Regions from separate parts of the Abyssisolibacter sp. ZYX002 genome, predicted to be linked through region 1. Evidence: predicted binding sites of a transcription regulator. Region 1 holds the regulator's gene; the other holds the start of a gene.
The links. The regulator HrcA, encoded in region 1, represses chaperone genes, less so after heat shock. The targets are predictions, from matches to a motif close to TGTTAGCACTCNNNNNNNNNGAGTGCTAACA.

Region 1 (17,152 bases):
TTTTTGCTGTTTCTCCAACTAATCTTTCTCCATCCTTTGTAAATGCAACTATTGATGGTGTTGTTCTATTTCCTTCTGCATTTGCTATAACTACTGGTTCTCCACCTTCCATTACAGCTACACATGAGTTTGTTGTTCCTAAATCGATTCCTATTACTTTAGCCATTTTTATATCCTCCTAAACTCTTTTTTTAGACACTTTTACTACACTTGGTCTTATAACTCTGTCATGTAATTTATAACCCTTTTGGAATACTTCTGTTACTGTATCCTCTCCATCTTCATCTATTGTATCTTGCATTACTGCATGATGAAGGTTTGGGTCGAATTTGCAATTTAAAGCATCAATCTCCTCTAATTCATTCTTTTTAAATATTTCAAGAATCTGTTTATAGACCATTTCGATACCTGTATATAAGTTTTCTTTTTTTGATTCTTCATCGACTGAATCTATAGCTCTCTCCATATTGTCTAATGAACCTAATAAATCTGTAATGAGTGATTGATTCGCATATTTATAAATTGATTGTTTTTCTTTTTCTACTCTTTTTTTGTAGTTTATAAAATCTGCTTGAAGCCTAACATATCTATCCTTTAGGTCTGCTATAATTTTATCACTATCTACTTGCTCTTCTTTTTGCTGATTTTCTGTTTCTTGATTTTCTTCTTCACATGAGCATTCACACTCTTGATTACACTCACACTGTTTAGCATCTTCTTTTATATCTTGGTTTTTGTTACATTCACACACTTTTTACACCCCTCTTTTGCTCTTTTTATGTATGGCTAAGGTTTACTTCTATAAAGGTGTAAGATTGGATTATCCTACACCCATTAATCAAAGAAATATTTTGACAATATATCATTTATATCCATAGCCATGAGTCTTACTATAGGGATAACTTTAGAATATTCCATTCTTGTAGGACCTATTAATCCTATTTTTCCTATAGTTTTTCCATTCATTTTATATGTTGCTGTTATCAAGCTACAATCTTTTATTTCATTATGGTCATTTTCACTACCAATGATGACCTCTATATCATTTTTATTGCTCTCCTTTAACAGCATATCTATAACTGTCTGCTTATTTTCAAGAAATGAAATAATCTCTTTTGCCTTGCAGATATCGTTGTATTCAGCATGGTTAAATATTTTATTTACTCCATCTGTATAATACTTGATTTTATCAAAGTCATCTAATGTGCTATTTATAGTTGGAAATATATCTGATACAATATGACGTAAATCTTCCATATTTTCTATAAACATATTCATTATTTCTTCTTTTATTGTTCTTGGCAATTCATTAATATTTTTGCCCTTTAGCTTAGTATTTAATAAATTTGTTATTATATTCAGTTGTTCATCATTTACTTCATATTGAAGCCTAATTATTGTGTTTTTTACTACACCTGTGTCTGTAACAATAACAACTAATACTCTAAATTCATCTAACGAAACTAACTGTATATGTTTTAACTTGCTATATCTTAGGTTTGGCGCTATTGCAAATGTAGTATAGCTAGTCAAATTGGATAATATACTTAGGCTCGATTGAACGAGCTGTTCAACTTCATTTATACTGCCCAGCAGTTTGCTTTTTATGTTTTGTTTTTTCTCGTTTTCAACCTTCTTAAACTGTATTAAATTATCCACATATAGTCTATAAGCTTTATCAGACGGTATTCTACCTGCTGAAGTATAGGGTTGAAATAGATAACCTAATTCTTCAAGGTCTGACATTTCATTTCTTATAGTAGCAGCACTTACTCCTAAAGAGTATTTTTTTGAAATCGTTCTAGACCCAACAGGCTCACCGCTTGTTATATAATTGTGTATTATAGCTTGTAGTATCCTTATTTTTCTGTCATCTTTCATACATATCTCCTACCAATCTAATGCATTTTGTAGCGCCTTTGTTGATAGTATTTTATTTTATTAGCACTCTCTAGTGTTGAGTGCTAACACTTTCTGTTCTTAAATTATCATTGATATTGAAATTTGTCAATAGTTTTTTTTATTTTTTTTCAAAAACTATTACATTAAGTCACAAAAAATAGTATTAGACAAGTCAAATCCTCGTCTTGTAAGCTTTATTTTATTATCTTCTATTTTTAAAAGCCCTTCTTTTTTATGTTTTTTTAGTACATCCCCATACCTATCGAATATGTCTACTTTAAATTTACCATAAAAATCATCTATATCTATGCCTTCTGTCAATCTTAACCCTAACATCATATACTCAAATATTTTATCATCTCTTACTTCTATTACTTCTTCTATTGGTCTGTTACCTTCCTTCACCTCTTTGAAATAGCTATCAAAACTTTCTCTATTACTCCACCTACTATCATCTATGTTTGAGTGTGAGGCTAGCCCTATGCCGAGGTACGGCTTTAATTTCCAATATGTGAGGTTATGTATGCACTCAAATCCCTTCTTACTAAAGTTTGATATTTCATATTGCATATATCCCTTAGATTGTAAGTAATCTATAGATCTATGATACATATTTCTTTCTATATCTTCGTGTGGTAATGCTATCTGATCGTTATTGTATTTATGAAAGAAAGGTGTTCCTTGTTCAATCTTTAAGCTATACAGTGATATATGGTCTACATCTAATTTAGTTGTTTGTTCTAGCGTATATAAAACGTCATTTATGCTCTGCCTAGGCAAATTAAACATAATATCAAAATTTACATTGTCTATACCAGCATTTCTAATGATTTCGTACGCTCTATATACATCGTATTTATCATGTATTCTACCTATGGATCTTAACAGTCTATTATCTAAGGATTGTACTCCCATGCTTATCCTGTTTATCCCACTATTCTTATAAGCTGTTGCCTTATTTTTGTCTAATGAATTGGGATTTGATTCTATTGTTATCTCTGCATTGTTTTCTATAGTAAATATCTTACCAGTCTCATATAATATCCTCTGGATATATGAACTATCTATACTAGAAGGAGTCCCTCCTCCTATAAAAATTGTTGAGATACTATATTTGCTACTAAGGTACGAATAAATACTTATCTCTTTTATCATATGTTCTATATATTCTTTTATTATATTCTCTTGTTGAGGAAATGATATAAAGTCACAATAGTAACATTTGCTTTTGCAAAATGGTATATGAAAATATAAACTTAGTTGTTTCATGCTTGTTTTTATACTCCCTCTCAACAAAAGAGGCTGACTTAATAGACAGCCCCTTTATATTATTTTTTATTTTCGTCAAACTTCAGTACTACTAAAAATGCATCTTGTGGAACATCTACACTACCAACTGATCTCATTCGCTTCTTACCCTCTTTTTGCTTAGCAAGTAGCTTTTTCTTTCTAGATATATCTCCACCATAACATTTAGCTAATACATCCTTTTTAAGAGCTCTAATCGTCTCTCTAGCTATTATTTTCGAGCCTATTGTTGCTTGTATTGGTACTGCAAACTGATGCCTTGGGATTACGTCTTTTAATCTCTCACATATCTGCCTAGCTCTTTCGTAAGCTTTTTCTTCATGTACTATTATTGAAAATGCATCTACTGCTTCTTTGTTTATCAATATGTCAAGCTTGGCTAACTCAGACTCTTTATAACCTTTTAGTTCATAATCTAAAGAAGCGTATCCCTTAGTCTTTGATTTTAGAGCGTCAAAGAAATCGTATATTACTTCGTTTAGTGGAATCTCATATTTTATTGCTACTCTTGTCTCTTCTAGATATTCCATATTTTTAAATACTGCTCTTCTATTTTGACAAAGCTCCATGATTTGTCCTACATACTCTGTCGGTGACAATATAGTAGCATCTACTATAGGTTCTTCCATGTAACTTATTTCTTGAACTGGTGGTAAATTAGTCGGGTTTTGTATAGTTATCATTTCTCCATCAGTCTTCATTACATTGTATAAAACGCTAGGTGCCGTAGTTATGATATTTAAATCAAACTCTCTATCTAAACGCTCCTGTATTATCTCCAGATGCAATAATCCAAGGAAACCACATCTAAAACCGAATCCTAGTGCCACTGATGTTTCAGGCTCAAATGTCAATGCTGCGTCGTTTACTTGTAGTTTAGCAAGTGCATCTCTAACATCATTATAGTCTTCACCTTCTGCTGGATAGATACCACAGAATACCATCGACGTAACCTGTTTATACCCTGGCAATGGCTCTAGAGTAGGATTTTCTGTCTCTGTAATTGTATCACCCACTCTTGCTTCTCCTACATTTTTGATACTTGCTGCTATATATCCAACATCTCCTGCTTCTAACTTGTCTACTGCTACCATTTTAGGGCAGAATATTCCTACTTCTGTTACTTCAAACTCGCTACCTGTTGCCATCATCTTTATTTTTGTGCCTTTTCTAACTGTCCCTTCAACCACTCTCGTATACGCTATAACACCTTTATATGCATCATAGTATGAATCAAATATAAGTGCTTTTAGTGATGCATTTTTGTCCCCAGTTGGAGGTGGTACGTTGTCAACTATATCTTCTAACACATCTTCTATGTTTATACCATCTTTAGCAGATATAAGTGGTGCATCCTGTGCATCTAGCCCTATTATGTCTTCTATTTCTTGCTTAATTTCATCCGGTCTTGCACTCGGTAGGTCTATTTTGTTGATAACTGGAAGTATTTCTAAGTCTTGATCTATAGCTAAGTAAACATTTGCAAGTGTTTGTGCCTCTATTCCTTGCGCTGCATCAACTACTAGCACTGCTCCTTCACAAGCAGCTAAGCTCCTAGATACTTCATAGTTAAAATCAACATGACCCGGTGTATCTATTAGATTCAGTATATATTCATTTCCATCCTTAGCTTTATATATTAATCTAGTTGTTTGTAGTTTTATTGTTATTCCACGTTCTTTTTCTAAATCCATGCTATCTAATATTTGGTCTGTCATTTCTCTTTTTGTTAACAATCCCGTTTTTTCTATCAATCTATCCGCCAATGTAGATTTTCCATGATCTATATGTGCAACGATAGAAAAATTCCTTATTCTATCTTGTCTATTCATATTATCCTCCTTAGTTTTAATGGAAGTAGTCTTTTACAATTATACCATAAGATTATTTTAGATAAAATAAATATTATTTTATAACATAATATTTACACTTAAAAAAAGAGAAAACCATCCGTCTTTCTCTTTTTTGTTCTTATTTTATCACTTTTCTTATGGAATCATATACATCTTCAGCTTTTTTAATTATGGTATCTTTTAAATTATCTATTAATTGTTTTTCTACTGTATAGTTCTTGCCAAATATCGTTGCTGTGTATTTTTCATTCTTACTATCTATGTAAAATACTCTCTTATTTTTTATACCCATAAACTCTGAAAAACTATTGTCTACTATCACTATTCCTATTAGTAATAAATTTATAATAACCAATAAAGCCATGAATTTTTTAAATTTGTTCTTCTTTCTATTTTTATATCGCTCTATTCTACTATTCACAAAAATCACCACGTGATTATTATAGTCAATTTTTAATCATTGTATACTATTTTTAGTCTAATACACCAAACCTACCATCAAACGGAAAATATCTAAATACGGCTTTTCCTTTAACTGCATCTACTTTCACTGTACCAAAGTATCTACTATCTTTACTAGCTCCCATATGTCTATTGTCCCCCAGTACAAAAATCTCCCCGTCTGGAACTTTTATTTCTAAACTTCCTTCTGTTCTAATGTCTGATTCAGTATAGTTCTCCACATAAAGCTCGCCATTGACGTAAACATGACCATCTATTATTTCTACTTTATCTCCTTCAATTCCTACTACACGCTTAATATAGTCTTTGTTAGGATCATCTGGCGCTTTTATGACAACTATATCTCCTTGTTTTGGCTCTGTTAGTAGATATCCAATTTTGTTTGTAAATAGTCTGTCTTTGTTATGTAATGTTGGAAACATTGAACTACCTACTACGTATGTTGTATCAAATAAAAACATTTTTATAATAAATGCTACTACTACAGCTACTACTATACTTCTAATCCATTCTTTGATTTCTTTCTTAACTTCTCTCTTATTGTTCATAAATAATCCCCCCATTACATGGCTAAAAACATTATAACACTTTTATAGATAAATTAAAAGTTAACCTAATACATCTATAACGATAGGTTAACTTGTTGATATTTGATTATTTTATAATATTCTTTATTGCTACATCTAAAACATCTGCTAGTAATGTTGCAGTGTGATTTGCTTCTTCTATTGTATTAAGATTACTTCCTACCTCTAGTAGCATTGAATAATCACTTATAAACAAATTATATCGTCCATATGGTTTTATCACTAAACCTTTACAAAGCCCTGGATACATACGCTCTGATATTGACATTATGTATTTTGCAAACTTAGTAAGCTGGGTTTTATTTTTACAATCTGATCCTATAACAAATTTAAATGTAGCGGCTTTTTTATTATTTATATCTACCTTGGCTTCCTTTTTGGATCTACTTAGATATGCTGCATTAGATGGTATGCCATCTCTATGTATGTCAATTAGAAATTTAATATTTTTTTCTTTTTTCATTTCACTTCTTATTGTGCTTAATGATCTGTCATATGATTTATTGTAAGACGGTAAATCGTGATATGTTTGTACTTGTTTTATTTTATGGCCTTTTTTATTTAACTCATTTGCTATTATCTCCCCTACCTTCATAACACTGAATTCTTTCTTCTTTGAATGAAAATTGTCGTCTTTTATTGGTAGATATACTTCTGTAGCATGTGTATGATATATCAAAACATATGGCTTATCTTCATTTACAATTTGTTTGCTGTTATAACCTAGTTCGCCTTTAATTTTGTTTATGTCTGCCAAACTTATGCTTCTACTATTAGTTTTAGTAGTTTTAGCTGTTTTTAATGCTTCTTCTATTATTATCACATCTTCTAATATTTTATCTTTAGGTATGTCAATACCTTGCGCATCTTTTATTTCTTCTAGTAAGGGTGTTGTATTTGTTTTATACACTGGCGTAGCTATCTGTGGACCATCTAGCTCTTTGTTATCCTCTCCCGCTACTGCGTCTTTATCTGATGATGGCAATTTGCTAGCTATGTAATTTTGGATTCTATCGCTATTAAATATATATGATAATGCGCTTCTTATAAGGCTTTTTTGAGCATTATCTTCACAAACCTCTGCGTATGTAACCTGCATAAAAGAATTGCTAGACATTATAACATTTAAAAAAAAATCTAATCCTTTGTTGTCCAGTTTTTCTTTTGTTTCTATATTACTAACGGCTTGTACCGAACCTTTACTTGATATTATATTTTTAACACTAAAGAATCCAACTATAAAAATCATTAAACATATTCCTGCTATTGTTACATATTGTAACCCTTTATCTTTGATAAGTACTCCTTTAGACATAAAAACACTCCTCTGAAACATACTTTATCTGTTTACGTTTTCTTATCGTGAGTATATAAGATTATATTCCAGAGAAGCTATAATTATGTGTATAATTTTATTTATTAGTTAATGTATCTATTAACATCTTTAAGGTCTATTCCGTGATGCAGTGATATATTTAATCCGTTTGCTATGATAAGTGATATATCGTCTATTATAGTATCTACCTCTTTAGGTGTAACCATTAAATTTCCCATATATGGATTAAGCATTTGGGAAATCATTTGGTACTTTTCTTGATCCTCTAAACCCTCTAATAACCCATAGAATTCCCCACCTTTCTCTGTATGGTTTTTCATGTCTGTTATTATCAGATCTATAGTATCATTAACCATTGTAGCTGCATCTACTACTGTAGGAACTCCTATCGCATAAACTGGTACTCCTAAATATTCTTTGTTTAGTGATTTTCTATTGTTGCCAACGCCTGCACCTGGGTTTATTCCTGTGTCTGATATCTGAATAGTACTACTGACTCTCTCCATCTTTCTAGATGCTAATGCGTCTATAGCTATTACAACATCTGGTTTTGATTTTTCCACTATTCCTTTGATAATTTCACCAGTTTCCAGTCCAGTAATACCCATTACACCTGGTGATATTGCAGATACATCAGCCATTGTATCATCCTCTGTTTTGTTATACGCCTTAAAAAAATGTCTCGTAACAAATACTTTTTCTACTACCTTGGGCCCTAACGCATCAGGTGTAACATTCCAGTTTCCTAAACCTACTACTAAGCTTTTAGTATGCTTGTCAGTATTTATTAATGCTTTTAACTCTTTTGCTAACACTTGGCTTATTTCATCTTTTAAGTCTTGGTCAGCTTGCTTTAAAGCAGCTGATTCTATAGTTATATAACTTCCTATTTTTTTACCTAATTTTTCTTCTCCCTCTTTGTTTAGTACTTTAACTCTAGTTATCTTATAGTCTTTCTCTTCTTTTACATCAACCTCTACACCCGATATTTCTACATCTCTACCTTCTTTATAGAGTTCTCTACTCTCTATGGCTAAGTCAGTTCTGACTTGAAACACAATACCCACCTCACTTTTTTTGATTATTTTTATGTTTACTCTAATTTAAAAATTTATTCAAAAACACATATATTAATCTATCCCCTTATATATTTTATATGTATTAACCCTTGCTTTTTTATGATATTCGTGGTAAAATACTGTTTGTTAAGCTACAAAGGAGGTGTACTGATGGCTAATATTAAATCAGCTAAGAAAAGAATAAGTGTTATAAACACTAAAACAGCTCTAAACAGACAAAGAAAATCTGAAGTTAGGACATATATCAAGAAACTTGATAAAGCTATAGAGAGCAAAAACTTTGATGATGCAAAGATGTTATTAAGAACTATTGAGAAAAAACTTGATAAAGCGGTTGCTAAAGGAACATTCCACAAGAGTACTGCATCAAGAAAAATAAGCAGACTTAATAAAAAAGTTAATGCTGCTATGTAATAATAAAATGTTGAAAACTCACGTGAATTTTCAAAACTTCGGACTATAGCCGAAGTTTTTTTATTTTCTCAATAATGGGGTCAGGCTTGAATTGTTGAATAATTAATCTCTATTTATTGCTTTTGATATAGCTGACAATGAAATATTTAACCTCTTTGCTAGTTCTGTATTTGTTATGTTGCAATCTCTTTCAGCTTTTAGTATTATCTTTTGTCTAGCTTTTGATATGCTTCTTGCTCGCCCTTTTGACATTAATTTTTCTATTGTTATTTGTTCTTCTTTTACTACCTCATTTATAATTTCTTCTATATCTTTTTGTTTTCTTTTTTGTTTTTCTGCAGTAACTTCTTCTAGTATCTCATACTCTGCTTTTTCTATGTTTTCTATTTCCTTATCAATGAACTTTGTGTATTCCTTTATTGCTATTGTTTTATTTGGAGATATCATATTAAGCACAAAATCAATGTCTGCTAGTTCGCCTATACCTTTCTGATATTCTTTATAACTACTCCACTCGTACTCAATATCTCCTTTTAACATTGCATTTCGTGGATTCATATGTATATATTTTGTTAAGTACAACAAATATCCATCCTTTTTACACAATATAGCTTTATACCTCTGTTGGAACACATGTCCTGTCCTTTTATTCTTTTTGTTATATCTTTGTGTGTATACCTGTTGTATTCCTTGCATTATTTTTGATAACGGTGTTTTTGCTACCTGTATTAGCATATGTACATGATTGTCCATAATACAATATGCATATAGTTTAAAGTCATATTTTTTCTTATATCTATATATTAAATCTTTGTAACTCTTCTTTTCACTTTCTTCTTTTAATATGTATTCTCCGTTATTTCCTCTTACCATCACATGATATAATGCACCTTCGTAGTGGATTCTCTGTTTTCTAGCCATTTATTTTCACCCCTTTTGTTATATTATACCACCTATTTCGTCAACTTTTCAAGCCTGACCCCATTTGGGGAAAATGGGATATTTGCTTATCCCTTCATAGTCAAATCTACAATCAACATTTCTACTGCTATCCTACTGTCTTTAGAGCTTACTTTGATACTTTTGTCTGTTTGTAAGCACCTCATTAGTGCTTTGCTTAATTCATTTTTGGTAAATGATCTGCTCTGATCCATTAGTTTTCTAGCAATAAAGCTTTGGATTTTCATCTCTTTAGCTATATCACTATAACTATATCCCTTTAATGCTAGTAACTTCGCTTCTGTTAATAATCTAAACTGCCTTATAATCATATACATAATTTTAGGAATTGGTTCTTGGTTTATTATTATGTTGTTAAGCTCTTCTAAGCAAACTGTAGTATTTTTTAGACCTATTGCATCTACTAGCCTAAATATATTATTGCTTATGGATTTAGTTATAACCTTGTCAATGCCAGAGTCTATTACATCTTCTCTATCTATGTTATAATCACAGATTTTTATTATTTCATTTTTTACATCAAACATACTCTTGTCTAAACTTTTATCATAATAATTAATCATTGATATAAAGTACTCTATTGTAGCTGTACTTATTTTCTTCTTCCTTGATTTAAACTCTTTGTTAACCCAAGAATATAACTCTCTTTCATTTATTTTGTTAAGCTCTATTATTCCTCCATGCTTCTTTATGAGTTTTACTATCTTTCTTCTATTATCTACTTTCTCTACATTGCAATAAAAAATAAGACACGTGCTATTATTTGGAGACTCAATATAATCTAATATCTCCTGTGTGATATTTTCACTCGTCTTTGATAAAAAAACTTCGTAGTCCTCTATTACTACTATTTTTTTTTCTGACATAAACGGAAGTGTTTCACATGCATTTATTATATCAGATGGTTTTATATCTTCTCTTATATGTATGTAGTTTAAATCAAAAAAAGCTTTGTTTATGTATTTTTTGATTATTTCATTAAGAACGACTGTTTTGAGATAGCTTTCTATACCATAGCATAAATACACAGGTTTTAAACATCCTTTTTTTACATCGTCTAATATAATTTTGTAACTCATTATCCCGCTCCTTCTGCAAATTATCACTATACATATAATCGTTTTTCTAGTGATACCATATTTTTTACTTACAACTGAAATTATACCATATTCCTGTTCACTTTTCTTAAAGAAATTTGCTGTAGATTGATATTTTACTACTATATGTATCGGTTTTAATTATTTGGAGCATAAAAAAAAGATATTTTTTCAATATCTTTTTTTGAGTATTTTATTCTTAATCAACAGATGTAAATAATTTATAAACTATCTTCCATCCCCCTTCAATGCAAAAGATGGAATCAGGCTTGAAATATTGAATAATTATTTTTTTTATTTTTCGCTTTTGATATAGCTGACAGTGATATTCTATTGTTTTATTCCCGAGTTTAGTCTAGATAATAGTCACAATAAATCTCTTAATAATAAGCAAAATCTTACTTCCTATTCTCTATCTGTTAATCTTCTCCATATTAATTTGACCTCTTTCACAATGATTCACATAGCCTATCTTTTTATAAAGGCCTACTGCATTTTCATTTAATACATCAGCATGTAAAAAACTTCTTTTAGCTCCTCTTTCAATTCCCCAGTTTATACAATGATTTAATAGAAGCTTACCTATCCCTTGGTTTTGCTCAGATGGCTTGACTGCTATTAATCTTAACCATAAACAAGTTCCTTTTTCAGAATCAAATCCGTAAAGATTAACCAATGCTATTCCAACTAACTTTTGATTTTTTTCTACTACAAGTATATCACTTGTTGATGATTCATTCCACTGGGTTAATTTTTCTACCTCCATACCATCAAAACCTCTAGACAAACCTGCACAAGCAAATGTTATTTTACTTCCTAATGCATATTCTTCATTATTTATAGGTCTTACTTTGATGTCATTGCTTTTATATAGGATATCCTGAATTTTAAGATCTTGATTCCAAAAATCCATAAATTCACTAACAACTCTAAACCCTTGTTGCTCCATATCGGGTAAAAATGAAGGTGGAATAAATTCAATATATATAGTTTTTTTGAATTCATTTATTACTTGGTTTAGTCCTTCAATAAAACTTTCCTTATCATTACTAGCCCAATACACATGTATCTTATTATTTGAATTTCCTAACTTATAACCGAAGAATGTATCTTCTTTAGCTATCAATACATTAACTTCTTCTAGAACTTCTTCTATCTCTTCATTATCCATATATTTAAAAGAAGTATACTTAAATGTTCTATATGTATTTAAATCATAATTCATTAAATCAGTCCTTTCTGTAATTATAACTTAGCTGTCATATTCATTGTTTATAGTTATTCTATATGTCACCAGTCAGATTCTATACACTCTATAAATTCTAAACTACAATAGGTATTACATTTTTTATTTCTTATGGTTTGTAACATTGTTTCCTCCTTGATATTTTTACCTTTTTTACCATCAACAAATCTTGAAGATTTTAATACACTATCTCCTTTTATATTGCCAAATGTTATATTTTATACTTTATTATACATGGTTTAAGCAATACTTTCAATTTGTTTAATAAATTCTTTGGATTACTTTTCTACTATTATTAGTTGTTATTTTTAGATAACAAGATAACAGACTGTAGTAAATGTTCAAGTTCAAGGCGTGTTAAAATTGAGTAGCAGAGCTTACTTAGAGGTAAGTGAGCAACGGAAATTTTAACACGGGCACAGAAATTGGGCTTTTCTCTACAGTCTGAAAGTTATTATTTAATATCTTTTTTCCAATATCTTATTCTTAATCAACAGATGTAAATAATTTTGAAACTATCTTCCATGTCCCTTCTATATTTTGTAGATGATAGAAATTAACAAAATCTTTACCCATTAGATTTGTTTCTATCAAAGTTGCACAACCAACAACTCCTTGTTCATCTACATTAATAACTCTAGCTGTATATTCTTTTTCTGCTGTTTTCCCATCTACATCATTGAAAAACATCTCCGGTGAGTCACCTACTAATTTATTTCCTACTAGATTCCCTGACATTATAGCTTTTTCGTGAAATAAACTTCTCAATAATTTTGAATTACCTGTCTTTGTTCCTTCTATATATAACTGCATTACTTTATATATAGCTTCCACAGCTTTTAAATTTTTCATTGTAACCCTCCTAGTAAATTTTATTAAAAAAAGTTTGTTCTTCTGAAAATAAATATGATAAAATAATTATAAAAGACTATAGCTATATTAGTCAATGTTTATTAATATTTTAACTAAATAAATATACTTATAATTTTTATTTTAATAAGGAGATGATAAATTTGAGTCATTTTGAAATAGTTAGTAAAGTTGAGGCGGGTGTTGATTCGTTAAAAGAAATTCAAAGTATCGTATCTAATTATTCTGCTAATAATATTTTACTTATAACTGACAAAGGAGTTAGAGCTGTTGGTTTAGTCGATAAGGTGCTAGAAAATATAGATACTACTAAACATAATGTATTGATATTTGATGAAGTTATGCCTAATCCTACTGATACTATGATTGAATCTTGTGTAAATACTTATAAAGATCAAAATATTGACCTAATTATTGCTGTCGGTGGCGGAAGCGCTATTGATTCTTCTAAAGCAATAAACGTATTACTATCGAACTCTGGTCAAATCAGTGACTATGAAGGCATGAACAAAGTCAAAAATGAAACACTACCATTAATAGCAATACCGACAACTGCAGGTACTGCTAGTGAAGTAACTGGTGTTTCTGTTATTACTGATACTAAAAGAAAAGTTAAGATGGTTATAGGCGGAATCAATGTTAATGCTGATTTTGCAATAGTTGATCCTACCTTGACATTAGGTTTACCACCAAGCATAACTGCTTCAACAGGAATGGATGCTCTTACTCACGCTTTAGAATCGTATGTATCAAAATTTGCTACTGTATTTACTGATACATGTGCACTTAGAGCTATAGAACTTATATCTAATAATATAGAGGAAGCTGTGCACAATGGAAAAAATATAGTTGCTAGAGAAAATATGATAAACGCTAGTGTATTGGCTGGCTTTGCATTCAATTGTGCTGTTCTTGGTCTAGTACATGGTATTGCTCACCCATTAGGTGCTCATTTTAATGTTCCTCATGGTATTGCCAATGCTATAATGTTACCATATGTTGTTGAATACAATGCTCCTTTTATGGGATCTAAGTTAGAGAATATCGGTAAGGCTATGAATATTGATGGTGATATAACAGCTGAAAAAGTTGTTGCTAAAATAAAAGAACTTAATGACAATATTAAAATTCCTAGCTTATCTGATACAGGAGTTAAGGAATCCGATATTGATTTAATCGCAGATGCTACTATGAAAGAACCTAGTCTTTTTATGAATCCTAGAGAAGTAAAAATAGAAGAAGTTAAAGACATACTATTAAAAGCTTTAAGTGATAAGTAAACAACAGTATACGTATACGTTACAATAAATAAAATAACCTTTAACCTAGCCAAATAAAAATGATCGTTAATTTCTGTTATAATTATTAATGATCATTTTTTATATTTTCATGATATTAATATATTAAAAATAATAAAATTTATTTAGTTTATAATCATTTTTAATTCATTTAAACTTATCAGATTTACAAAACTCTTCTTTTTTATTAATAAACTTAATATGCACACAAAAATTGTATTCCATATAATCATTTTAAATACCTTAAACAATCCTATCAAACTGTTTTTGTTCATATTGTAACTAGTTATATTATAATCATCTTTAGTGATACTTATAGTTATCAACCCATCTGTATCTGTTCTAAAAACTTTTGTATTATACATACCTAATCTATCTATAACTGCTTTGTGTGGATGTCCATAAACATTTGTACCGACTGAGATTATACCATATTCGGGTTTGCTTTTTTCTAAGAATTTTGCACTAGATGACGTTTTGCTACCATGATGAGCAACTTTGAGTATGTCTATGTCTTCTATATCATTTATAATTTTTGATTCTGATTCTAGCTCTATATCTCCTGTGAACAGTATTTTAGTGTTAAAAATCTTCATTAACATAACTATTGATTTGTCATTAGCACTTAATCCTTTTTCATTGTTTGATTTGGGATATATTATCTCTATGTTTGAATTAGAATCAATACTTAATTTATCCCCTTTTTTTAGTATTCCTATATCTACATCACTTTCTTTTGCTTTAATTATGATCTCTTTTGACAGTTTGTTATTGTAATCTATATATGATATATATAGTTTGTCCACGGATAGATTGTCTAATATATAAGGTACTCCAGCACAGTGGTCTGTATCAAAATGTGATATGAAAATACCATCTAAGTGTGTTATCCCGCTTTTTAATAGATAAGGTACTACTACCTTCTCGCCTGCACTAAATGAGCCATATAATATCCCTCCTGAATCTATGAGATAGTTTTTATTCCCAAGCTCTAAATGCATGCAATCACCTTGTCCAATATCTATAAACTCTATCTTGTAATCGTTGTAAAGCATATCTGTGAGTCCGATGCATAACACCACTAATACTGCATATACAAAAATTACGCGTTTTATTTCTCTACTTAAATCCTTTAATTTTATATACCCAAATAACATAAAAATACCCATGTAATACACTATTATTTCTGCTGTAGTCAATGATGGCAATATCATATTTAAACCTAGAATTTTATATAGTAAAATACTCATATATCTAAAAGATAAAATCAAACCGCCACAAAGTATACCTATTGCAGAACATATTTTAATACTTATAAGTGAAACTATCATCATTATAAATAATATTACTATAATCAGTGATATCAATGGTAGTGCTATGAAATTTACTATGATAGCAAATATAGGTACTTGATTAAAATGATAAGCTATAACTGGTAATATACCTAATTGAACTGCTATTATTGCACTTATTGATGAATTTGGAACTACCTTTTTTATTACTGGGGTAAGTAATAACAACGATATCGCAGCTGTAAATGAGAGTTGAAAACCAACACTAAAAATCCATAGTGGTTTAAACATAAGTATTAAAAAAGCTGCAAAACATAGACTATTTATAGAGTCATTTTTTCTATATATTACATCTGCAAACATACCACACGATAGCATTATCAATGCTCTTAGTACAGATGGTGGATATCCTATCAACCCTCCATATAACCATAGTAGTATCAAGCATACAATCACTCTGATTCTCTTTTGATATATGAACAATTTTAATAAGTATAGTATTATAGCACTTAGTATCCAAACATGAAAACCTGATACAGCTATTATATGCGCCATACCTATACTTCTGATAGTTTTGCTATCCTTCTCACTTAACGCTGTTTTGTCACTAAATATAATCGCCTTTGCTATTTGACTACATTCAGGCGAAAGCGAGATATCCATACTTTTTTTTAGTTTTTCTTTAACGTCAATAATAAATTTAGGTATTGTTGATAATCTACTTCTTTCTATTATTTGTATGTCAACAGCTTTGCACTTTGTCATAGTAAATATATCATCCATCATTAAATATAATCTATAATCAAATAATTTGGGGTTCGTATTGGTACTCGGTAAGCTTACTTTTGATTTATACTCTACATAATCACCTATTTTAAGCTCATTATTTCCTATACATTTAAGGATAATTTTTTCGCTTACCTTTAAAAACTCCTCTTTATTTTTTATATACTCTGTTTTTACTATATAATTTGTACTGTACTCATTCTGCGATATTTTATCTGAAATAATGCCTCTAATTATAACCATATCACCATTAAAATTTGTCATTTCGCTCTTGTGCAAATTTAGCTGTATTACTATCATGCCTAGTAACGTAACAAGAATCAGAAATGTTATATTGTTATGCATATAAACTGTGATAAATACTAAAATACAACTAAGTATTATAACTATATATAAATCTATATCTATAAAAAAACCAGCTAATAATCCCAAAATAAAAAATATAGTCAACATTGCAAAAGGTTTTTTCATATCATCAGCCTTTCTTTAGAGAGTTAACTATATTTTATAATATTTGGTTGTTTTTGTATATATTCTTTTATATTCCATATTTCCGATGTCTCTGAACTGTATACCCACAACGAACGACCTTCCCTGTAGTGGTGCTATAGCACCCAATGAAGAGATGTGCGTAGCAAACGAAAAATATGTTAAGTAAAATT
Region 2 (17,152 bases), on a different contig from region 1:
TTAAATCAGATCCTGGAGAAGTTACAGCTATAATAGGAGGTACAGGCTCTGGCAAGAGTACAATAGTAAACCTATTATTGAGATTTTATGAAGCAAGTGAAGGTAATATATTAATTAATGATATGGATATTAGAGACATGAACCAAAAGAAGTTAAGAGATAAAATAGGGCTAGTACCTCAGAAAGCACTTCTATTTACAGGTAGTGTAGCAGACAATGTCAAGTTTGGATTAGAAGATATAAACGACCAAGATATAATAAAAGCTTGTCAAATTGCTCAGGCTGATGATTTTGTCAATAAAATGGATGACAAGTATCAATCAGAGATAGCACAAGGAGGTAAAAATCTATCAGGTGGTCAAAAACAGAGATTATCAATAGCTAGGGCACTTGCAAAAAAACCACAGATATATGTATTTGATGATAGTTTTTCCGCATTAGATTTTAAGACGGAAGCAAAGCTTAGAAAAGCTCTTAAAGAAGAAACTGCCGATAGTTCGGTGATTATAGTAGCTCAGAAAGTATCATCTGTTATGGATGCTGATAGAATACTGGTACTTGATAATGGAAAAATAGCAGGAGTAGGGAAACACAAGGAATTGATAAATACATGTGATGTATATAAACAGATAGTCCTATCTCAGCTTTCAGAGGAGGAATTAGCATGAGCAAAAAACAAATGCATAGAAAAGGGCGTGGAGTTCCTAGAATAGCAATGCCACATGAAAAACCAAAGGATTTAAAAGGAACCCTTAAGAGATTGGCAGGGTATTTAAAACCTAGAAAGTATAGTATAGCAATATGTTTGTTGTTATCTATAGCAGGAGCGTTATTTGGTATAGTAAGCCCTAAAATTATGGGACTTGCAACCACAGAATTGTTTGATGTATTTAAAGCTAGATTAGCTGGAAATGCTGATTCGATGGTTAATTTTGAATATATAGCTAAGATACTATTGTCGTTAACAGCCTTGTATGTAGTAAGCTCATTATTTACGTATATTATGAGTTATATAATGGCAGGAATATCACAAAAGATAGTTTATGATATTAGAAAAGATGTAAACGAAAAAATAGCCAGATTGCCGTTAAAATATCTAGACAGTCATACACATGGAGAAATATTATCTAGAGTGACAAATGATGTAGATAATATTAGTAGTTCATTACAAGAGAGCATAATTCAAATAATAATGTCAGTCATAACTCTAGTTGGTGTAGTTATAATGATGTTATCAATAAATGTGATATTGACATTGGCGATAGTTTTAACATTATCATCATGTATATTTTTAACTAAAAAAGTTGCAAAGAGATCAAGAAAATACTTTACAGAGCAACAAAAGATAATTGGTAAAATAAACTCTCACGTAGAAGAGATGTACACAGGTCATAAGATAGTTAAATCATTTGGATATGAAAATAAATCAATAGAAGAATTTCAGAGATTAAACGAAGACTTAAACAAAGTAGGTTGGAAGGCTCAGTTTATATCAGGAATAATAATGCCACTCATGAGATTTGTAAACAATCTAGGATATGTAGTAGTATGTATCGGTGGTGGTATGTTGATGATAAAAAATGCCATAAAACTAGGAGATATTCAAGCATTTTTACAGTACCTAAGAAAATTCAGTCAGCCAATAATGCAGGTTTCAAATATTATAAATATCATACAATCAACGATAGCCTCAGCAGAACGTGTATTTGAAGTATTAGATGAAGAGGAAGAGATACCAGATAAAAAAGATTGTATAACTATTGAAGATGTAAAAGGAGAAGTTGCTTTCAAAAATGTTAAATTTGGCTATAAAGAAGATAACATACTTATAAAAAATATGAATATAGATGTTAAAAGTGGTCAGACTGTTGCGATAGTAGGCCCAACAGGTGCAGGGAAAACAACACTAGTAAACTTACTAATGAGATTTTACGATATAAATGATGGAAGTATTACAATAGATGGTGCCAATATAAAAGATTTAAAAAGAGGAGAGTTAAGAAACATATTTGGTATGGTATTGCAGGATACATGGTTGTTTAGTGGAACGATTAAAGATAATATAGCTTATGGGAAACAAAACGTAACAGATGAAGAGATATATAATGCAGCAAAAACAGCACATGCACATCACTTTATAAGAACATTATCTAAGGGTTATGAAACAGTGTTAAACGAAGATGCAAACAATATATCACAAGGTCAAAAACAGCTACTGACAATAGCAAGAGCAGTTTTAGCAGACCCAGCAATATTGATACTAGATGAGGCTACAAGTAGTGTAGATACAAGAACCGAAGTTTATATACAAAATGCAATGAATGAGCTAATGAAAGGTAGAACGTGTTTTGTAATAGCCCACAGACTTTCTACAATAAAAGAAGCAGATGTCATATTAGTGATGAACGAAGGAGATATCATAGAAAGTGGTACTCATAAAGAGCTAATAGAGAAAAAGGGATTCTATGAGGATCTATATAATAGCCAATTTTCACACGAGGATATTAAAGAAGTGGTGTAGATTTTTTAGTGTTAAGTCCTTGAGATATAACAAATAAATAATTTAGTATAAAGCATATCTGTTTTCATAATAGAAAATCAGATATGCCTTATTTTTTATTAGACGGAAAAAGATAGTTATATTGTACAAGAAATTAAATTAATTTTCTTTACACAATTAGATAATTATGCTAAAATATCTAAAAGTCAAAGGGGAGATATATATGGTTATAAACCGATTTAGAGATGTAAGTAAATTTAACGATGTAGTGAAGGATTATTTATTACAAAATGAAGCATTTAACATACTTTCACTCGGTATAATATCAAAGTGTATGCAAGAAGAGGTGAATCCTAAACATATTTTTATAGCCATACAAGATGATAACGAAGAAATAGTGTTTGTAATGATACAAACGATAAATAAAATGGTGCTTACTGGTGATATAGATTACATAGACGAAGCTATAGAATACTTAGAAAATAATGATATTAAACTAGAGGCTATCATAGGAAGAGTAGAGTTAATAGATGAGTTTGCAAACAGATATTCAAAGAGGTATAAGCTTGAGCAAAAAACAGATATGAACCAGAGAATATATAGACTCGATAAAACTAACGAAGTAAAAAAACAAAATGGCATACTTAGACTTGCAGACAACAAAGATATAAATGAATTAGTTCCTTGGGTAAAAGATTTCGTTAAATATGCAGGTAGTAAAATTTCACTAGATAAGGCTAGAGAGAATGCAATAGAGCTTATAGATACTAAGAGATTACATGTTTGGGAGAATGATGGAAAAGTTATATCTATGGTAGCAAGAGCAAAAAAATCAGATAATGGTATAGTTATAAATTGGGTTTATACACCACCTGAGTATAGATGTAAAGGATATGCTACAACATGTGTAGCAGAGTTTAGTAGTAAGCTACTAGAGAAAAATGAATTTGTAGCATTATACACAGATTTAGCTAATCCTATATCAAATAGTATCTATATGAAAATAGGATATAACCCAGTTGGAGATTCAAAAGTTATATCATTTAAGTAGGTAAATATAAAAGGAGTTATCGGAAAATAAAATATTTTCCGATAACTCCTTTTATCACAATTAATACTTATCAACCTAGCCTTTAGTTGCTACTATAAGGTTTCTCTTAATAGATTGATCAACTCTATGTAGATAACCAATATAAGGTGGGTTATCTAGAACATTAAACCCATTTTCGTCTAAAGCTATAGCGATATCATCATACTTCATGGTGAATTCATTAAAAGATAAAACAATACTTCCCTTAGTCTTTAGTACATGATGATAAGAAGGTAAAGAATCTCTTAAAAGCTCAAGAGGGCTTCTAGATTTATTTGATGTTTCTTTACTTTTACTTTTGTGCTTTACTCCATATGGCAAATCAGACACTATTATATCACATGATTTTTTCTTAATCAGCTTATTAGTTAGTCTTGTATCGCAATTAAATAGCTGGAGTTTTTGAACATTACCAGACTTAAAATCAGCTTTATTTGCAGATGCGATTATATTAAAGCCATTAGCAATTTTTTTGCTACCTGAATCTGTTAATTTTAATTTGCTAGCTTTATGCTTGTATCTTCCTTCTTTTAGATATCTAACTACATATGTTTCTATTTCATTAGTCCATTTTTCGTTTATCTCAACACCTATAACATCAAATCCTCTGATAAAACCTTCATATAGAGTAGTGCCTTTACCGCACATTGGATCAAGTAATGTAATATTGTTGCTTGAAGTATTACATGCACTAAGTGCAAGATTGACCATGAGTCTTGTAAACTGTTCATTTGTTTTGCCACTATATTTTAATATCTGAACCATGCTCTCAGGAAAAGTATGAAAATCAGGCACGTCTATAGGTTTTAAAAGCATAACATCTACTATTTCAAACATAGCATAATACATAGAAAAGTAACCCAAAAATTTAAAGTCATTCATTGTAAGTTCTCTATCTGAGCTAAACGCTAATGTAGTAGGAAGACCCACATCTACGTGTGCTATATTATCGATTTCTATATTATTTGCATCACAAATCGCTTTAAGCTCTGAAGTAGCAATATTGATAGATTCATCAAAATAAACACGGTTGTGACCAGGATTTGCAAGTATTAAATATTTATTCACAACTAAACCTTCTTTCTTTATTAAATTACACATTTACCATTATAACACTAAAAACAGATTTTTATAAATAAATATAGATTGCTTTAGTGAAATATAAAGTATAAAATATATTTTACAATACATACACAAAACGACAAAATATTCGTTAATATTATGTTAATATAAAAGATGAAGAATAGACTAGAGGAGGTGGGAAAATGGATTTAAGTAGATTCTTAGATTATGTAGTAGTACCGGCATATGGTAAGGGTGGAGATTGCGATAATCAAAAAATTGGTTTTATTGTAAGATAAATTGATGTGGTCTCCAGAATAGGGCTAATTACAAAGTAGGTTTTGTCTACAATCTGCTATTATGCTGACTAAAAAGGGCTGTCGGAAATAAAATGCCCTAATACTGAAAAAGAAAGCAGAAATTTTAAATTTTGCTCTCTTTTTCGTATATATTTGCATAACATAAAAGTTTAGCCTTTGTTTTGGAGATAAATAACTATAATAACTATGCTTAACTCAGATATTAATTTGATTGATATAATTTTTCTATAGCATCTACCGCAATTTCTGGGACTTCATCTTGTAACCAATGTCCATGAGTAGGGTCTTTCCAAACACCTATTACTTTGTCTTTATCCCAACTATTAACGAATCTGTCTAAATAAGGCCATGCTAAATTGCCATTGCTGTCAACACAATTTGTGTTGAATGTTGGTTTTTCATCTTGTGGCTTATAATTGTCAGGACATATTTTCCTTTTACCAAATTGTCCTAAGTCAACTTTAAGTGGCCCAAAGGCTGTGTCATCTCCGAACATAAAATAAACTGGTTTAGAATGTAGTTTATTCATATTGTTATCTAGTTTTCTTAAGAACTCATTATCTTCCACTGTAGCTTTTGCAAATATATGAAAAGGTTTTGTGACCTCTTTATTTAGCACCTGATATGGTTCTTCTAAGTTAAAGAAAGGACCCCACTGTGCATTTCTAAGTTCTATAAAAGCTTTTGTACCTTCTTTTGCATTTCGTTTTGCTAATCCAATTCCACCACGTTTAATAAGGTCACCCTCAAGATATGGTTCTGGATTTCTCTTAGCATCAATACCTCTGTCATATACAACATGATATGGCCCAAATTCTCCCTCTGGAATAGGCTCTAACTCCCATGCCCATGTATTCATAAGAAGAATTCCATTTATTCTTTTTGGCATTTCCACTCCTGCAGCTAATCCGATTGGTCCTCCCCAATCTTGTAAAGCAAGATAAATGTTGTTTAGGTTATTAGCCTTTATAAAATCTGTTAATACTCGGGCATGAGAGTGTGGCATATAATCAAATTCCGCTACTGGAGGTTTATCTGACATTCCAAACCCCAGTAGGTCTACTACAATTACTCTAAATCCTTTATCTGTAAGTGGTTTAACCATCTTTCTATATACAATTCCCCATGTTGCGTTTCCATGTACTGCTAGTACAGTACCTTTAGATTTTTCTGATGGATGTTGATCAATATAATGAAAATTATATCCTTGCCATGAGTAAACATGTGAATTAAAAGGATATACATTATTTGATACTTTAAAAGGACGCTGAAAATTTGTATCTTTATTATCCTTACTTAATTGTTTTTTTGTACTGGAGCAAGCTGTGCAAAATAAAATAATGATTAGTGTAAATATTAATATTTTAACTTTTTTTAATTTCTTAGGTAGCATAGGTCGTATTCCTCCTTATCTTATAATTAATTCTATTCCAATAAGTCTTGTTCCTAAGTTGTCTGTGTGCCCAAGTATATTAATTAATTTTTTGAGATTTCTTTATCTCAATTATTGCCATATTTGAGTAATTTTTAATCAGTTTATACAAAAATTTTAGTTCTAGACAGTCCTTGGTACAACAAGATTTTCATAAGATGAATGGAGTGTGTATCTCTGTTATATCACTAAAAACAGGTTTTTATAAATATATTGAAGTTTTATATTAAAAATAAAGCATAAATAATAAGGGACTGTCATCTAGACAGTCCCAAAAAAGTCGGATTAAATAATTTTCTTCATTATCTCATTACTTCTCTTAATAAACTCAGACATAGCTTCAGGTGACAATGGTTTGTGGCTAATCATAGCTAAATCATAAAGTTGTTTAGCAATTATAGAGCTAGTATCATTGTCATCTTTTTCTATAATATACTTTACAAGAGGATGCTTCTTGTTTAGTACTAAAGTTTCTTCGCTAGGGAACATATTTTGATCCATACCCATACTATACATTTTCATCATATCCTGCATACGTCTGTTTGATTCAGATAAAAGTATCATACTAGATACATCATCGTTTTTAAGAGTCTTTATATCTATATTCATCTTCTCTACGCCTAAAGCTGACTTGAACAAATCTTCCATCTTTTTAAGAGTGTCCTTATTTGCTTCTTCATCAACATTTTCGTCATCTTCAGTTAAAAGGCTAGATAAATCAGAGTCAACTCTTTTAAATTTGACATCTGTATTAGCACTTTCAACATGAGAGATAAAAGCTTGGTCAATATTGTGATCTAATAGAACAACTTCTATACCATGTTCATCTAAAAGATTGATGTATTGTGCTTGTTGGGTAGTGTCAGTAGCATAGTAAATTTCATTTTCAAGTTTACCAGTGTGCTTTTCTAAATACTCATTAACACTTAGATAGTTATCTTTATTAGTTTTATATAAAACAATATCTTTAACTTTGTCAGCAAATTTATTGTTTTTAATAATACCAAATTTTACAAACGGGCTTATATCATCCCAGAATTTTTCAAAATCTTCTCTTGCAGTTTTAAACATGCCTACTAATTTATCAGCAACTTTTTTAGTGATGTAGTCAGACGTTTTCTTTACAAAACCATCGTTTTGTAGGAAACTTCTAGATACATTTAAAGGTAAGTCAGGGCAGTCAATTACACCTTTAAGAAGTAATAAGAATTCAGGAACTACTTCTTTTATATTATCTGCAATGAACACCTGAGTATTGTAAAGCTTTACTTCTCCTTCTAGAGTATCAAAATTATTGTTAAGTTTAGGGAAATACAAGATTCCTTTTAAATTAAACGGATAATCCATGTTTAAATGAATCCAAAATAGAGGTTCCTTAAAATCTCTAAATGTTTTACTATAAAATTCCTTGTATTCTTCATCTGTACATTCATTAGGTCTTTTAGTATATAATGGCACAGTATCATTTAGAGGTTTTGGTTCTTCTATTATTATATTACCATCCTTATCTTTTTCAGGCTCTTTATTAGCTACTTCAAAATAAATAGGATAAGGCATGAAATTACAATATTTTTCTATAGTTGATTTAACTTTATGTTCATCTAAGAAATCTTTGCCATCCTCAGAAATATTAAGAGTTATTTCAGTACCCCTAGAAATCTTATCACTTTCATTCATTTCAAATTCAGTGCCACCGTCACATAGCCACCTTACAGCTTTAGCATCTTCCTTATAAGAAAGAGTATTAATCTCTACAGAATCAGACACCATAAAAGAAGAATAAAAGCCAAGACCAAAATGTCCTATAATTTGCTCATTTTCAGCTTTATCTTTATAAGCTTTAAAGAAATCTTCCGCACCAGAAAAGGCGATTTGGTTAATATATTTCTTTATTTCTTCATCAGTCATACCGATTCCGTTGTCTATAAATTTTAGAGTTTCATTATCTTTATCAAGAATAACCTTTATAGAAAAATCTTTATCATCTTTCAAGTCAGCTTCTCCAAGCGAGCTTAATCTTTTAACCTTAGTAATAGCGTCGCAACAATTTGAGATAAGCTCCCTTATGAATATATCATGGTCTGAATATAGCCATTTTTTAATAATAGGAAAAATATTTTCACTGTGAATTGAAAGATTACCTTTTTCAATAGTCATAAAAAACACCCCTTGTATTCTGTAATTTAAAGTTTTTATTATCAACAATATAATACTTCAATAGAGAATATTTGTCAATAAAAAATTAGCACTCGTGGTCGTAGAGTGCTAACAAAATTATAAGTAATAATTAACAATTATTTTAAAATAATAATTGGAAAGCATAATAAATGAAAAAGATTTAGGAGGTAAAATATTATGAAAAGAAAAAAAATTTTAATATATACTACAGTATGTTTTATAATGTTTATGGCGACAATAAATGTGCATTGTCAGCCTAAAAATGGTGACTATGATACATATACAGTAAAAAGAGGGGATTCACTGTGGAAAATAGCTGTAAAATATCAGGTAGGAATAAGCGAAATAATAGCAGCTAACAAACAATTTAAGAATCCTGATCTAATATATCCTGGAGATAAAGTGTACGTGCCATTGTTTACAAATGTAAAAGCAATAGAAAAAGAAGTGATTAATCTAACAAATAGAGAAAGACAAAATAATGGACTAAAGCCACTTAAGTACAACTGGGAGCTATCAAGAGTAGCAAGATATAAATCAGCAGACATGCGAGATAGAAACTATTTTAGTCATACATCACCTACCTATGGTTCACCTAGCAAAATGGTAAGAGATTTTGGCATAAGATATACAGCAGTAGGAGAAAACATAGCAATGGGGCAAAGGACTGCATGGGAAGTAGTAAATGGCTGGATGAACTCATCAAGTCATAGAGCAAATATATTAAGTAAATACTACACAGAAATAGGAGTAGGCTTTGCCAAATCATCGTCGGGGAAGACGTATTGGACTCAATTGTTTATAAAGTAGATTGGCCTATATTGGCAAATTACTGCGTTATTAAAATGTTCCAGCAACTTATTTATAGGTTGCAATGCGTTAGAAAATTATTATATTGTTATATAAATTAAAAGGCTACCTTTTGGATAAAGATCCTTAAGATAGCCTTTGGGTTTAATCTTGCTTCATATTACTCATATTGTTCATAAACTGAGCAGCAAGTTGAACGTATTTATTGAGTTCGCCTTCTATTGTTTTCTTACACTCATCAGCTGTACCTTCTGTGGTAGTAACTCTAGCTGATACAGAAGATACTTCAAGTTTAACAAACTTATCTCCTAAAAGCTTCTTTAATAATTCCTTAGCTTGTTTTCTATATTCCATATTTGAAAGTTGATCTTTAACAGCATCACCAGCAACTACGACGATTCTGTTATCATCGTCTAAACTAATCGATTTCACAAAAAAAGATAAATCCATAATATATGTACCTCCAATATTTATAATATAACAGTTTAATATTATACTACTTTATAATAATTTGCAATATGCCAATATAAATATATAAAAAGTTATAGTATAATATACATATACAATAAAAAATAGAACAAATTTTAATATATTTTAGCGTATATCCATTATAAGCTAAAATATATTAACATGACTACAATAAGTTATTGGAGGTGATAGTACATGTTACATAAAAACAAAAAAATAATAATAGCTGTATTAGTAATTGTATGTATAGTTTTAATAGCATATAAGGTACATAGTCCTAATTTGAAGAGTGAATTTGGTATATATTTATTACAAAACGATATTACATTAGAGCAGTTGTTAAAAACTGACGTGTCAGATATAAAGATTATGAAAGAACCACTTCTAAGTGTTAAAGATTTTATATATTATAAGTGGCAAGACCACAGTTTTGAGTTGACTACTGATGCTAAAGAGATGATACTTAGTAGAAAAAAAGATTTGTATAGAAAACCTTTTGTAGTTGTGGTAAATGGAGAAAACATGTATGCAGGAGTATTTTCATTAATGACATCATCATATGCATATCCTATTCCTACTATATTGATTGAGAAACCATGCTTAAATAGGATTATTAGAGGGGTTAGTAAAAGTGAGCAAGATCCTAGGAATAGACAAGAGATAAAAAATGTTTTAGAACAACATGGAATATTAAAATAAAAATAGATAGGAGATGTTTATGGAGGTTATACTTGAAGTAATAATTGAGCTAGTGATTGAAGGTTTGTTTGCAGGAATATTTTATATTTTTAATAAGTTTTTTAAGCATAAGGTCTCCGAGAGAACTGCAAAGATAATAGCTGGTGTTTTAACAGCACTATTGATTGTGGGTGCTGTGGGGATATTGATAGTTATAATTACTAACATTTGGAAATAGAGAAGACAAAAGTAGGTGAGTGAAATAGCTGATAATAGTATAAACAATAGTTTGGACAAAGCATTGGGGCTTCTAAAATATTTTACTAAAGATAATCCAATCAGAGGATTGAGTGAGGTAGCTAGGTTGTCTTCTGTTCCCAAGGCTACTGTGTATAGATTATTTAATACATTTGAGAAAAATGGATACCTGATGAAGGTAGATGTTAGAGGTAAACAAAATCAATATAAACTCGGTATGAAGTTCTTAGAATTAGGATTATTAGTATCTGATAATTTAGAGATTAAAGATATAGCTCGTCCGTTTATGGTGGAATTACGAGATAGTATAAATGAAGATGTACAGCTTGCTATAAGAGATAAAGATCAAGCAATTTATATAGAAAAATTGACATGTTCACATTCTATAAGATTATATACTAGAATAGGAAGAAGAGCTAGATTTAATGCAGGTGCATGTCCTAGGGTGTTGTTGTCTTTTTTGGAAGATGAAGAGATAAATAAAATATTAAAAAATGAGCAATTAATAAAATACACTGATAATACAATAATTGATAAAGAAAAACTATGGGATAAAATAAAAGAAAGTAGAAAAACTGGATACGCTATTAGTTTTGGAGAGATGGAACCTTATACAATTGGGATAGCCGCTCCGATATTTGATTATACAGGTAAAGTCATAGCATCTATAAGTGCAGCAGGGCCACAGCAAAGATTTACAGATGAAAGGATTAAGTTGATTGTTGTAAAAGTCAAAGAGACAGCGCAATATATTTCAAAACAATTAGGGTTTAGAAAGTGAACAACCATTTAAATAAATGGTTATCAGACTGTAGAAAAAAGCCCAATTTCTGCGTTGTTGTTAAAATTTCCGTTGCTCACTTATCTCTTAGTAAGCTCTGCTACTCAATTTTAACACGCCTTGAAATTGAACTTTTACTAAAGTCTGCTATCTTGATGACTTTGTCATCAATCTAGAACAACCATTTGAATAAATGGTTGTTTTTTTCTGTATAACATATAGATAAAACACTATAAACAGAATAAATATCAAAAATAAAAGCCTATAAATATAGACATATTATAAATTATATGATAGTATTACCACGTAAAGTTTGGAACATCGGTTTAAATATTGAAACAAAGGGAGGGAGATAATGTACAAAGTAGATTTAAATAGTGATATTGGAGAGAGCTTTGGAAACTATAAAATTGGTTTAGATGAAGAAATGATTAAATATATTACGTCAGCCAATATAGCGTGTGGATTCCATGCTGGTGATCCTATTGTTATGCAGAAAACTATTGACATGGCAATCAAATATAACGTAGCTATAGGAGCTCATCCAGGATATTGTGATTTGATGGGATTTGGTAGAAGAAATATGAATGTTACACCACAGGAAGTAAAAGCGTACATTATATATCAATTAGGAGCATTAATGGCATTTGCAAAATCACGAGGTGTAAAATTGCAACATATTAAACCTCATGGAGCTATGTACAACATGGCTGCAAAAGATAGAGTTTTAGCGATGGCAATTGCAGAAGCTGTATATGAAGTGGATAAGGAAATAATTCTTATAGGGTTAGCAAATAGCGAAATTATAAATGCTGGGAAAGCGTTCGGATTAAAGGTTTGTAATGAAGTTTTTGCAGATAGAGCATATAATCCAGACGGGACATTGGTGTCACGTAATTTAGATGGTGCAGTGATACATGATGCTGATTTGGCAATCAAAAGAGTTATTAAAATAGTTAAAGAAGATAAAGTAACTGCTATAAATGGTACAGACATAGATGTACAAGCACAATCCATATGCGTACATGGAGATAATCCTAAAGCAATCGAGTTTGTGAATAAGATACGATCAAAGTTAAAACAAGAGGGTATAGTAGTAACTTCTATTTCTAATTTTATTAGATAATTTATAGAGAGGCATTATTATAGGAGTGGTAAACATGTATGATAACATAAAGTATTTGATTTCAGGGGATAAATCGTTGATTATAGAATTTGGCAACTCTATATCTAAAAAAATAAACAGTAAAGTAAGAGCAATGATGATTGCTATAGAGAAAAGAAGATTAAAAGGAATTATAGAAATGATACCTACATATCGTTCCTTGATGGTACACTATAACCCTATAGATATAAGGTATAAAACATTGGTAAATGAGATGAAATTATTAGAGAGCAAGCTAGATGATATAGACATACCACTATCAAAAGTTATTGAGATACCTACATTATATGGAGGAAAATATGGTCCTGATATAGAAAACGTTGCTACGCACAATCAAAAGACAGTACAAGAAGTAATAAATATACATACATCTAAAGAGTATCTAGTTTACATGTTAGGATTTATACCAGGGTTTCCGTACTTGGGAGGAATGGATGAAAGTATAGCTACTCCTAGACTAAAAACTCCAAGAATTAAAATAAGTAGTGGATCGGTAGGGATAGCGGGTGGACAAACAGGTATTTACCCCATAGATAGCCCTGGTGGATGGCAAATGATAGGGAAAACACCATTGAAATTGTACAAAGAAAATAGAGAAAAACCTATACTGTTACAAGCTGGCAATTATATCAAATTTGTATCTATAGATAAAAATGAATATAAAGATATAGAAAAACAAGTACAAAGTAATACGTACGAATACACAATATATCACAAAGAAAAGAGTGGATATAAATGGGAAAAATAATGGTGTTGACACAAGGTTTTTTGACTACAATACAAGATGGTGGAAGGATAGGCTTTCAGCAATATGGAGTTCCTGTTTCGGGAGTTATGGATAGATATTCATATCGTATTGCCAATATACTTGTTGGGAATGATGAAGAACAAGCAGTATTAGAGATAACAATGTTAGGACCCAAATTAAAATTTACTAGTCCAGAAATCATAGCTATAACAGGAGGAGATTTATCTCCGATGATAAATGGTAAACAAATTCCTATGTACAGAAGTGTGAAAGTAAATAAAGGTGACATATTGGCTTTTGGAGAGCTAAAGAATGGATGTAGAAGCTATATTGCATTTACTGGAGGAATTGATGTACCAATAGTTATGGGAAGTAGATCAACATACTTAAAAGGGAAAATTGGTGGATACAGAGGACGGGAATTAAATAAAGGCGATATTGTTGATATAATTAATTATGACAGTGAATACAAAGTGAGATTATTATCAAAAAAACATATATCAATATACGAAAATAAGATTGATATTAGGGTAGTACTAGGTCCTCAAAATGAATATTTTACAAAACACGGTATAGATACGTTTTTAAGTGATACATATACAATCACAAACGAATGTGACAGAATGGGATTTAGATTAGATGGTGCAGAGATTGAGCATATAAATGGTGCGGATATTATTTCAGATGGTATAGAGTTTGGTGCTATACAAATATCAGGTAACGGTAAACCAATAATAATGATGGCAGATAGACAAACAACGGGAGGGTATACTAAAATTGCTAATGTGATAAGTGTAGATTTACCCAAAATAGCACAAGCAAAACCTGGAGATAAAATCTTATTCAAAGAAGTAGGTATAAAGGAAGCACAAGACATATATGTAGAAGAAGATAATAAGCTAAAATCTATAGAATTTGAAGTGGAAGATACAAAAATAGTTAAACAAAAAGAACTTATTATAAGAGTGAACTCTAAAAAATATGAAGTAAACATTATTGAGTACGAATAAGATCATAAATACTAAGTTATATAATAAATTTAGTTAAAAGCGCGAGATAATTAATAATATAACTTAAAACAAATAAACACAATAGTATTTATAAAAGATTGTTGATGAATAAATTGACAGTCTTTTTTTGTTATTTATATGGTATTAACTCAACTTGAAATATAATAAAAACTGCTTTATGCGTTTTTTTATGAAAAAAGTAAATGAAATGCACCTCCAAATAAGTAAACTATTGACATAATATACAATAAATTATAAAATTAAATAAAAAAGGAGGATTTTTATGAAAAAAACTATTTTTACGTTAATGCTCGTATTTACTATCATGTTTTCAATGACTCTTTCAACTGCAAATAGTCCTATGTCATGTTATTCAACATCAATGTTAAAATCAGCACCAAACGTCTATATAGTTGGACCTACACCAGAACCTTACAAAGGATATAATGATACGAATGGAAAGTATTATTTAAGGGTTAGAGAAAGTAAATTAATTCATGGACCGGCAGACGATGATCCAATAGTAAAGTACAAGCCTTTTGGGATATTGTATAGAAGTAGTAACTTTACAGGAACTTTGGGCGAAACAATTTCAATATCACATTCGGTTTCAAAAAGTGTTTCAAACACTAATTCAGTTAGTGTATCTATGGGAATAAGTAGTCCTACAGGTTTTAGTAGAAGCGTAACAGCTCAACATTCAACAACAATAACTAAATCAATAGGGTCATCAATTACTAAAACATATTCAAGTGGTTATAGCTATGGATTCCCATTGTCAACAGCTCCGGCTAATTGTACTAAAGCTGAAGCAGGTGTAGGGTTCCAGTTTGCGACATATAGGTCTATAATAGATGTCAAGAAACTAGTTACAGTTTCGAAAAAAATAAAAGTCAAATACAAAAGATATGTGAATGAATGCAGTATCTGCAAAAAGAACGAAGGAAAACCTGGACATAATCCTGCACATTTTCATGATGGATTAGTTGGATGGAGACTATATCTACAAGATGGAACAACAGTGGAAGTGGAAGAAATGTTCAAAGATAGTCTTGTGAAAGACGGAACAATAGACAAAAATATGACTTATTACAAGAAGCCAGTTAAGGAGTGGAAATATGAGACTATAACTGGTAATGTTAAAGTTCCTATAGAAACACTTGTAAACATATATTATGATGCTAAAGGTAATATTATAGATAAGAATGGTAATATAGTGAACTAAAAATAAACATTCAATGGAGGAGCAAAATATATGAAAAAAACTATTTTTATATTCATGCTTACATTTATAGTTATATTTTCAATGACATTATCTATAGCAAGTAGTCCTATGTCCACTTATACTATATCACAGACAAAAGCAAGTCCAAATGTTTATATAGTTGGACCAGCACCTGAGCCATATCAAGAATATAGTGAATCAGGTGGTAAGTATTATCTGAGAGTTAGAGAAAGCAAATTATTACATGGGCCAGCTGACAATGACCCTATAGTGAAGTACAAGCCATTTGGCTTACTTTATAGAAGTAGTAATTTTCAGGGGAGCTTAGGAAGTTCGGTATCAATACAAGAATCAGTATCTAGAAGTGTAGCAAATACAGACAGTGTAAGCGTATCTATAGGAGCAGATTTATTTGGGTTCAAGCAGAATGTAACAACAAAGCATTCAACAACAATAACTAAAACAGTAGGTTCCTCAATAACTAGGTCGTATTCAAGTGGATATAGTTATGGATTTCCGCTGTCAACAGCGCCAGCAAATTGTACTAAAGCTGAAAGGGGTGTAGGTTTTCAAGTTGCAACATACAGGTCTATCATTGATGTCAAGAAACAGATTACATCACTAAAGAAATTTACAGTTAAATATAAAACATATATAAATGAGTGTAGCTTGTGTAAAGCAGGCAATGAATGTCATGATGCTCATGATGGACGAGTTGGCTGGAATCTAGAGTTAGAAGACGGAACCACTAAATATATAGAAGAAGAATATAAGCATGAGTTAGTTAATAACGGAACAATAGATGAAAATATGACTTATTATAAGAAGCCAGTTAAGCAGTGGAAATATGAGACTGTAATAGGTTATGTAAAGTTACCTATTGAAGCACTTGTGACCATATATTATGATGCGAACGGTAATATTATAGACAAAGACGGTAATATAGTGAATTAAGTTAATTTAAGAATGAATTAAGGGGATGATTAAATCATGAAGATGATTAAGCCATCCCTCTTTTTATGTTATAATTGTATTAATTGATCATAAGTGGAGGCATTGTAATACATAAATTAAATAAGAATGATTAAAGCTAACAAATCTATGGCATTGAAAAATGTTTGTTAGAAATGTAAAATAATAATTTATACCATACTGGATTAAGTGATGATATAAGAAAGGAGCTATTCAATGAAATTTGAAATAATAGGTAGTGGTGGTTGTGTATCTCTTCCTAAACCACTGTGTAAATGTAAAGTATGCGTAGAGGCTAGGGAAAAAGGTAGGCCTTATTCAAGATATGGGTGTTCTATATTTCTTCACGATATAAATTTACTTATTGATACGCCAGAAGATATAGTTCATGCTATAAATAACAGTGGTGTCAATGAGATTAATACTGTTTTGTTTAGTCATTTAGACCCTGATCA

Region 2: the regulator HrcA is predicted to act here: its motif matches at 8,645-8,675, upstream of htpG (molecular chaperone HtpG).

Annotation. Positions count from the first base shown of each region.
Region 1 covers NZ_JARMXH010000003.1:448,402-465,553, reverse strand. The annotation lists gene dnaK (molecular chaperone DnaK) at 1-166, opposite strand, end outside; gene grpE (nucleotide exchange factor GrpE) at 179-751, opposite strand; gene hrcA (heat-inducible transcriptional repressor HrcA) at 835-1,881, opposite strand; gene hemW (radical SAM family heme chaperone HemW) at 2,041-3,171, opposite strand; gene lepA (translation elongation factor 4) at 3,231-5,042, opposite strand; gene P3X86_RS12200 (hypothetical protein) at 5,182-5,484, opposite strand; gene lepB (signal peptidase I) at 5,537-6,073, opposite strand; gene spoIIP (stage II sporulation protein P) at 6,180-7,427, opposite strand; gene gpr (GPR endopeptidase) at 7,532-8,506, opposite strand; gene rpsT (30S ribosomal protein S20) at 8,678-8,941, shown strand; gene P3X86_RS12175 (transposase) at 9,044-9,862, opposite strand; gene holA (DNA polymerase III subunit delta) at 9,949-10,980, opposite strand; gene P3X86_RS12165 (GNAT family N-acetyltransferase) at 11,411-12,223, opposite strand; gene P3X86_RS12160 (nuclear transport factor 2 family protein) at 12,731-13,096, opposite strand; gene P3X86_RS12155 (iron-containing alcohol dehydrogenase family protein) at 13,258-14,394, shown strand; gene P3X86_RS12150 (DNA internalization-related competence protein ComEC/Rec2) at 14,538-16,961, opposite strand.
Region 2 covers NZ_JARMXH010000001.1:205,890-223,041, forward strand. The annotation lists gene P3X86_RS00935 (ABC transporter ATP-binding protein) at 1-668, shown strand, start outside; gene P3X86_RS00940 (ABC transporter ATP-binding protein) at 665-2,521, shown strand; gene P3X86_RS00945 (GNAT family N-acetyltransferase) at 2,724-3,551, shown strand; gene P3X86_RS00950 (TRM11 family SAM-dependent methyltransferase) at 3,627-4,658, opposite strand; gene P3X86_RS00955 (alpha/beta fold hydrolase) at 5,175-6,365, opposite strand; gene htpG (molecular chaperone HtpG) at 6,690-8,561, opposite strand; gene safA (SafA/ExsA family spore coat assembly protein) at 8,760-9,392, shown strand; gene P3X86_RS00970 (hypothetical protein) at 9,537-9,842, opposite strand; gene P3X86_RS00975 (hypothetical protein) at 10,056-10,559, shown strand; gene P3X86_RS00980 (hypothetical protein) at 10,579-10,776, shown strand; gene P3X86_RS00985 (IclR family transcriptional regulator) at 10,792-11,577, shown strand; gene P3X86_RS00990 (LamB/YcsF family protein) at 11,933-12,703, shown strand; gene pxpB (5-oxoprolinase subunit PxpB) at 12,738-13,490, shown strand; gene P3X86_RS01000 (5-oxoprolinase subunit C family protein) at 13,478-14,500, shown strand; gene P3X86_RS01005 (hypothetical protein) at 14,784-15,725, shown strand; gene P3X86_RS01010 (hypothetical protein) at 15,756-16,679, shown strand; gene P3X86_RS01015 (MBL fold metallo-hydrolase) at 16,914-17,152, shown strand, end outside.